Regions from separate parts of the Streptomyces dangxiongensis genome, predicted to be linked through region 1. Evidence: riboswitches for the same ligand, from Rfam matches in the RefSeq annotation. Region 1 holds a riboswitch; the other holds the start of a gene.
What was found. A riboswitch is a leader RNA that binds a small molecule or an ion and turns the genes downstream of it on or off. The one in region 1 is predicted to bind cyclic di-AMP.

Region 2: another riboswitch for cyclic di-AMP. It lies ahead of D9753_RS37905 (NlpC/P60 family protein); the one in region 1 lies ahead of D9753_RS18770 (M23 family metallopeptidase).

The regions. Positions count from the first base shown of each region.
Region 1 is NZ_CP033073.1:4,190,069-4,194,276, reverse strand. It holds gene D9753_RS18775 (aldo/keto reductase) at 1-508, opposite strand, end outside; gene D9753_RS18770 (M23 family metallopeptidase) at 590-1,654, opposite strand; cyclic di-AMP (ydaO/yuaA leader) riboswitch at 1,664-1,831, opposite strand; tRNA gene D9753_RS18765 (tRNA-Met) at 2,129-2,202, shown strand; gene D9753_RS18760 (dihydrofolate reductase family protein) at 2,250-3,383, opposite strand; gene D9753_RS18755 (MarR family winged helix-turn-helix transcriptional regulator) at 3,461-3,979, shown strand; partial or broken gene D9753_RS18750 (GTP cyclohydrolase) at 4,032-4,208, shown strand, end outside.
Region 2 is NZ_CP033073.1:3,168,900-3,173,107, reverse strand. It holds gene D9753_RS13925 (C40 family peptidase) at 1-90, opposite strand, end outside; gene D9753_RS13920 (hypothetical protein) at 524-877, shown strand; gene D9753_RS37905 (NlpC/P60 family protein) at 917-2,137, opposite strand; cyclic di-AMP (ydaO/yuaA leader) riboswitch at 2,146-2,314, opposite strand; gene pcrA (DNA helicase PcrA) at 2,555-4,208, shown strand, end outside.

The sequences.
Region 1 (4,208 bases):
CGAGGGAGGCCCGCAGGCGCTCGGGGCTGATGTTGGAGGCGGCGATGTGCCGCACCTTGCCGGCCCTCACCAGCTCGTCCAGCGCGCCGATGATCTCCTCGACCGGCACCTCGGGCTGGTCGAAGTGGGTGTAGTAGAGGTCGATGTGGTCGGTGTCCAGGCGGCGCAGCGAGGCGTCGGCCGCGGCCTTGATGTTGGCCGCGGACAGGCCCTGGTACTCGGGGTGCTGGCTGACCTTGGTGGCGATGACGACGTCGTCGCGGTTGCCGCGGGCCTTGACCCACTTGCCGATGATCGTCTCCGACTCGCCACCCTGGTTGCCCTCGATCCAGGCGGAGTAGGAGTCGGCGGTGTCGATGAAGTTGCCGCCGGCGGCCGTGTAGGCGTCGAGGACGGCGAAGGAGGTCTGTTCGTCGGCGGTCCAGCCGAAGACGTTGCCGCCCAGGGCGAGCGGGAAGACCTGGAGATCGGAGGAGCCGAGAGTGCGGGGTGATGTGGTTGAGGTCATACGTCACTACAACGCCGACGGCGGGTGATCACATCCCCGCCACCGGCGCCGAGTTCCGGCGAACACCCGTTCAGGGGGCGTTCAGGGGGTGAGGCCCTTGTCCCGCAGCCACGTCATCGGGTCGATGCCGGTTGCTTGGCCGCCGGGGTGGACCTCCAGATGCAGGTGCGGGCCGGTGACGTTGCCGGTGGCGCCGACACGGCCGATGACCTCGCCGGTGGTGACCTTCTGACCGGCCGTGACGTTGATCGAGGACTGGTGGCAGAACCACAGCTCGGTGCCGTCGTCGAGGGTGAGGATCGTGCGGTAGCCGTAGGCGCCGGCCCAGCCCGCCTCGGTGACCGTGCCGCCGTGGACGGCCTTGATGAGGGTGCCGGTGGGGGCGGCGAAGTCGAGGCCGGTGTGGTGGCCGGAGGACCACATGGTGCCGGCCTGGCCGAACGTCGAGGTGATCGTGTACGAGGAGGTGGGCAGCGTGTACTGCCCGGCCAGTTTCGCCAGCTCGGCCTGCCGCTTCTCCTCGGCCTCCTTCGCGGCCTTCCGCTCCGCCTTCTTCGCGGCGGCGGCCTCCGCCGCGTCCTTGGCCTCGGCCGCCTTCGCGGCGGCCTCCTCCTCGGCGTGGGCGGCGGCCTGCGCGCTCTGCCTCTCGGCGGTGGCGAGCGCGACGGCGGTGGCCCTGCTGTCGGCCTGGCCCTGCTGCTGCTCGGCCTGGGCCAGGATCCGGTTGCGCAGGGCCTCGCCCGCGTCGGTGCCCTGCTGGTCGTCGGCGGAGGCCACGCCGACGCTGCTCAGCGCGGTCGTGGCGGTCCTGGGCGCCTCGGTGGAGGTGTCGCCGAAGAGGGAGCCGACGGAGGGCAGGTCCGGCAGGGAGATGGAGACCGGCGGCTTGCCGGTGTTGGCGCTGGCCATGCCGCCCGCGCCGACCGCGGCGATCACGCCGACGCCGAGGACGGTGGAGCTGCGCGCGAAGCCGCCGCGCTGCTTGGCGACGCGGTGCCGGCCGCGGACCGGGGCGACGGAGTCCTCGGTGGGGTTCCACTCCTCCCAGGGGCCCTCGTCGGCTCGGTGGGCGTCGTAGCCGAAGGTCTCGGTCTCGCGCTGAGCCGGCACGAACGGGGTTTCTGGGGCAGGCCGGTTGGACGCCACGCGGGCGTGCTCCTTTCCTTCCGCCGCCTACCGGGTTAGCTGACGGGTTCGGAGCAGGAAGGTCTCCTACGCGCGTATACCGGTCGTGGACTCCATGAGTTCCACGTCGGCGTTCGCGAGATTCACCCCAGGGTGGTGGTTCCCCGGTTCCCTTGCGGGATTCGGCGCGTGCGCACGGAGCCGTCGCTGGTGACGGCTGGGACGACCGCGCTGCGTTATCGAACGTTAATAGACCTGCCAGTCACTTTCCAAGCCGTCCGTCTTGATCATTAATGTTCACACCCGGGGACTTACCAGCCATGACTCCTGCAAACCGGACGAGTTGACCGACGTACAGGAGTCATTCGCGTCTTTGATGGTGACTCAGCCGTTGCCGCACGGCGCCCACCCACTCACTGTCGGTGACGGTCGCCGGGGGCCGGGGAACCGATGTGCATCGCACCCCGTGGATGGCGTACAGTAGAGACACAACGACGCGGGGTGGAGCAGCTCGGTAGCTCGCTGGGCTCATAACCCAGAGGTCGCAGGTTCAAATCCTGTCCCCGCTACTGAAGACTCAGGGCCGGAATCCAATGGATTCCGGCCCTGAGTGCTGTCAGGCGAGCAGATGCGCGTTCGGCGCCTTGGCGAGGGATTCCAGCTCCGGGAGTACGACGACCCGGGCGCCCGCGCCGGTCAGGACGCCCGTGCCGTCGGCCGCCGCGACGAACGTGTCGGGCTCCCGCCACGCCGTGACCACCCGGCGCACCCCGGCCCGCAGGATCAGCTCGGCACAGGGGGCGGGCCGGGAGGCCCGGCGGGCGCAGGGTTCGAGGCTGCTGTAGACCGTGGCGCCGGGCAGGCGCGGGTCGGCCGGGTCGGTCTTCGCGAGGGCCGCCTCCTCCGCGTGGACCACCGGGTCGGCGCCTTCACGGGAGTGGCCGCGGGCCAGCTCCGTACCGTCGGCGGCGACCAGGACCGCGCCGACGCTGAACGCCGTCTGGGAGGGCGGGCAGAGCGCGGCGAGTTCGCAGGCGGTGCGCAGCCAGTGCCGGTCGGCGGGCGTGGCGACCGGGCCGGTGCCGGGGGCCGTGGGCTCGTAGCGCATGAGGACGACGTCCTCGATGCGGCGGGTGTCGGTCAGGCGCAGGCGTCCGCCCTGGTAGGCGCCGGGGCCGAACAGGCGCGGGGCCGCGGGGTCGCCGACGAGGAGCGGGGCGAGGACGAGCTGGAGTTCGTCGGCGAGGTCCTGCTGGAGCAACTGGGTGTGGACCTGCCCTCCGCCCTCGACCATCAGGCGCCCGACGCCCCGCACGTCGTGCAGATGCTCCAGCAGGACCCGCCAGTCCAGCGCGGGGCCGAGCGCGACGACGTCGGCGGTGCCGCCGAGGAGCCGGGCGGCCCGGGCGGCACCGGCATCGGTGGTGCAGACGAGCTTGTCGCCGCCGGTGTGCCAGAAGTGGGCGCCGGGGTCGAGGTCCCCGGAGGCGGTGACGGTCACCTTCAGCGGGTACGCCGGCCGGCCCGCCGCCACCCGGGCCGCACGCCGCTCGGCGGAGTTGACCAGCAGGCGCGGATTGTCGGCGCGGATCGTGCCGGCGCCGATCAGGATGGCGTCGACGGAGGCCCGTACCGCGTCGACCCGGTCGAAGTCGGCCGGGCCGGACAGCAGGAGCCGCTCAGGGCCGGTGTCGTCCAGAAAGCCGTCGAGGGAGACGGCGGCGGACAGCAGTACGTACGGCAGGGGCATCGGCGTACTCCCTCGCGGCGGCCCGGTGGACCGGCCGAAGTCTTGGTTCAAATTTGGAACAAATCTACACTGGCGGCATGACGACCCGCTGGCTCACTCCGCCGGAGCAGCGCGCCTGGCGCGCCTACCTCGCCGCGTCCCGGCTGCTGGAGGACGCGATCGACCGCCAGCTCCAGCAGGAGGGGAGCATGCCGCACCTGTTCTACTCCGTGCTGGCCAACCTCTCCGAGGCCCCCGGCCGGCGACTGCGCATGACCGATCTCGCCGAGACGCTGAAGATCACGCGAAGCCGGCTGACGTACGTGGTGACCCGGCTGGAGCGGGACGGCCTGGTGCGCCGGGAGAGCTCCGGCCGGGACCGGCGCAGCTCGCTCGCGGTGCTCACGGACGAAGGGACGGCCGTACTGGAGCGTACGGCGCCCGGCCACGTCGAGACGGTGCGCACCACCCTGTTCGACCGGCTGACCCCGGAGCAGGTGGGGCAACTGGAGGAGATCTGCGCGGGGATCGCACGCGGCCTCCAGGGGGAGGACGGCGGCGCCACCGCGGCGGAGGACGTGCCGTGGCGCCGACGGTCGTCGCCTTGCGCCGACTAGGTGACCGGCGACGCCTTCGGCTCGGCCCGCTGCGACTGCGGCGCCCGGCCGCGCGAGGGCCGCCGCGCAGATGCTCACCGCCCTCGGCGTCAGCGAGCTGGACCTGCTGTCCAACAACCCCGACAACGCGGGACAGTTGCGCGCCCTGGGCGTCGCCGTGCGGGACCGGGTGCCGACCGGCGTCTTCCCCACGGACCACAACGTCCGCTACCTGCGCGCGAAGGTCCTC
Region 2 (4,208 bases), 1.0 Mb from region 1:
GGTGGCCACGCCCGCCAGGGCGAGTGTGGCGGCTGTGCGAGCCGTATGGCCACTGAGCGAGCGTTGCCGGGGCTTGCGGTGCGTTGCCACCTGGACCGTCACGTCCTTCCGTACGGCTCGTATGTCGAGCGGTCAGTGCGCCCGGCGGCGGTCCGCACAGGGGAACGGGCCGCCGCCGGGTCCTTCTCGGCGCGGGTGGCCGGCTGCCGCCCCGGTCCGGGCGGCGTGGGGAGCCGGTCACCTGGGGACGACGTTAGGCCGGATGGTGACGAGTTGGTAACGCACTGTACGGAACTGTCCGCGGCGAACCGGAATGTGACCGAAGGTGATCCCTCCCCGCGTGGGGAGACGATTCCTTCACGCTGTGTGATGATCAAAGCGCGGGAAGTGGGACAGAAGGGAGAGCTGGGGTGTTATGGCTCGCATATGTACGACAGCCGTCGGCGCCTCCGACCCCCGTCACGGTCCCTCGGGTGGGGCCGGTGACGGGAGAGCGGGACACCCCTGGTTAGGCTCCGGCCCCATGGACGTACTCATCCATCTCTTCGTCGGCCTGCACATCGTCGGTATCGCCGCGCTGCTCGGCGGTTTCCTCACCCAGATGAAGGCGATGGGCCGGGGCACGGCCCGGTTCGTGCCCGGGATGCTGCACGGCGCGCTGACCATGCTGGTCACCGGTGTGGCGCTGCTCGGCCTCAACCAGGCCGACGACCACCACATCAACACCGTGAAGATCGGCGTGAAGCTGGCCCTGCTGATCGTGATCCTCGGGCTGGTCTACGTCAAGCGCGACGAGGAGCGGATCGACAAGGGCCAGTTCGCGCTGGTCGGCCTTCTGACCACGGTGAACATCTTCATCGCCGTCCTCTGGACCTGACCCCCGGCGCGGAGGGCCGGCCCGCGCCGGCCCGGTAGGTCAGACCGGCCGCACCACGCTGTGGACGGCCGACTCGCCGGCGGAGGACATCGGTTCCTCACGGACGTACGCGCCCGGTCTGGGCGCGTGGATCATCATGCCGTCGCCCGTGCAGAGCCCGACGTGTCGGCGGTCGTCGTGGAAGAGGACGAGATCGCCGGGGCGGGCGTCGGCCGGCGGGACCGTGGTGCCGGCGGCGGCCTGGTCACGGGCGGTACGCGGCAGGGTGACGCCGGCGGACTTCCAGGCGGCCTGGGTCAGGCCCGAGCAGTCGTAGGAGCCGGGGCCGGCGGCACCCCACACGCACGGCTTGCCGAGCTGGGCCCGGGCGAAGGCGACGGCCTTCCCGGCCTTGGCCGCGTCTGCGCCGGACGGCGCGGAGCCCGGGGCGGTCCGCCGCGCCAGCACCACGCGCGCGTGGGCGAGTTTTCGCTGCACGGCTGCCTTCACCGCCTTCGGGTCCCTCGGATCCCGCGCGACGACCTCCGGCCGAGCGTTCCCGGGCGATACGACGGCGTCCACGAGCGGTATGACGGGTGCGCCCCGGTCCTGCCCCCCGGCGTGCCTGGGCGGTATGACGGGTGTGCTTCGGTCCGGTCCCGCCGTGTGCCTGGGGGGTGCGACGGGCGCGCCCCGACCCGGCGTCGCGGCGCCTCCGGTCGGGGCCGTCGGTGCGGGCGTCGTGACGTCGTCTACCAGGGCCGGTGCCACGGCGCCCCCACCCCAGCGGGGTGCTACGACGTCCCGGCCCTCCGCCGGTGCTGCGGCGCCCACGCTCCCCATGGGCGCCACGGCGTCCCCGCCCCGCGTGGGCGGGAGGGTGGCCGCGTCAGGGGCGGGGGCGGTGCGGCGCTGGGCGGGGGCGGCCGTGCCGGGGCGGGCGTGGGTGGCGCCGCGGGTGGCCGGGACGGCGCGGGCCCGGGCCGCGCGCCGGGCGACCTCGTCACGCAGTCGCTGGAGGCTGTCGGCCTGCCGCCGTGGGGCGCCGGCCGGCGCCTCGGCCACTCCGGCCGTCCCGGTCGCGGACTCCGCCCGGCGGTAGAGGTCGTCGATCTTCCGCTCGACCTCCTCCGGGCTCGGCCTGCCGTGACCGGCCTCGGGAACGGCCTCCGCGGTCTGGGAGAGCACGGCGAGGGAGGAGAGGGCGGCGGTGGCGAGAGCGGGGGTGCGGATGCCCGCTCCGGGGGTTCCGCCGGGGCGCGGCTTGCGGTGCGACGCCAAGGGAGGCGACTCCTTCCTAGCTGCCGCCTACCGGGTTAGCTGTCGGGTTCGGGCGGACGGAAGGGTTGCCCTACGGCGTCGTCCCGGGCGGGAGTCGGCCGATTCACCCCAGGATTCGGTGGGTCCCCGGCTCCGGGCGCCGCACAGGGGGCACGCCGGACTCGGCGGAGGCCGCGCGGCCCGGCGACGTTCGCCGGAGGGGGGTCGTGCGGCCTGACGGCAACCTAGCCAACTCGTGTGTCTTCTGTGAAGGTTGGTGCGCAGTATGTCCGATACATTTCCGTGACCTGGGGCCGGATTCACACGCGTGTGACCAGGTGCTTCCGGTGCGTGAGGGGTCATACGGCCCTGTGTGGCGAAGACCGGTCCGCGGGACGGTGACCGGTTGTCGGTGGGGCGCCCTAGACTCGGAGAGCGATGAGCAGCCTCTTTGACGACAGCTTCCTGGCGGACCTCCAGCCCCCGCGCGGGCACGACGAGGAGCTTCCGCCGCCGCCCGAGCACGACCACACCCCGGAACCGCTTCCGGACGATCTGTTCGGCGGGAAGTTCGACGCGCCGCCGGACCGGGACGCCCACTACCGCGACGGCGCCCCCCGCCCCGTGATCGACGCGGCGACACTCCTGGCGGGGCTGAACGCGAACCAGCGCGCCGCGGTCGTGCACGCCGGCTCTCCGCTGCTCATCGTCGCCGGCGCCGGCTCCGGCAAGACCCGTGTGCTCACCCACCGCATCGCCCACCTGCTCGCCGAGCGGAGCGTCCACCCGGGTCAGATCCTCGCGATCACCTTCACCAACAAGGCCGCCGGCGAGATGAGGGAGCGTGTCGAGCAGCTCGTCGGCCCGCGCGCCAACGCGATGTGGGTGATGACGTTCCACAGCGCGTGCGTGCGCATCCTCCGCCGCGAGTCGAAGAAGCTCGGTTTCACCTCGTCGTTCTCGATCTACGACGCGGCCGACAGCAAGCGCCTGATGGCCCTGGTCTGCCGTGACCTGGACCTCGACCCCAAGCGCTACCCGCCCAAGTCCTTCAGCGCGAAGATCAGCAACCTCAAGAACGAGCTGATCGACGAGGAGGATTTCGCCGCCCGGGCCGCCGACGGCTTCGAGAAGACCCTCGCCCAGGCGTACACGCTCTACCAGTCGCGGCTGCGCGAGGCGAACGCCCTCGACTTCGACGACCTGATCATGACGACGGTCAACCTGCTGCGCGCCTTCCCGGACGTCGCCGAGCACTACCGCCGCCGTTTCCGGCACGTCCTGGTCGACGAGTACCAGGACACCAACCACGCCCAGTACGCCCTGGTGCGCGAGCTGGTCGGGACGGGCGAGCGTGCCGCCGAGGACGTCGACGTACCGCCCGGCGACGGTGACCTGCCGCCCGCCGAACTGTGTGTCGTGGGCGACGCCGACCAGTCGATCTACGCCTTCCGGGGCGCGACGATCCGCAACATCCTCCAGTTCGAGGAGGACTACCCGAACGCGACGACGATCCTGCTGGAGCAGAACTACCGCTCCACGCAGACGATCCTGTCCGCCGCCAACGCGGTCATCGAGCGCAACGAGTCCCGCCGCCCGAAGAACCTGTGGACCAACGCCGGCCACGGCGCCCGGATCACCGGTTACGTCGCCGACACCGAGCACGACGAGGCCCAGTTCGTCGCGGACGAGATAGACCGGCTCACCGACGCGGGGGAGGCACGCGCCGGGGACGTCGCTGTCTTCTACCGCACGAACGCCCAGTCCCGTGTCTTCGAAGAGGTCTTCATCCGCGTCGGCCTGCCGTACAAGGTCGTCGGCGGCGTCCGCTTCTACGAGCGCAAGGAGGTCCGGGACGTCCTGGCCTACCTGCGCGTTCTCGCCAACCCCGAGGACTCGGTGCCGCTGCGCCGCATCCTCAACGTGCCCAAGCGGGGTATCGGCGACCGCGCGGAGGCCATGGTCGACGCCCTCGCCCAGCGCGAGAAGATCAGCTTTCCGCAGGCCCTGAAGCGCGTCGACGAGGCGTACGGCATGGCCGCGCGGTCGACGAATGCCGTGAAGCGGTTCAACACGCTGATGGAGGACCTGC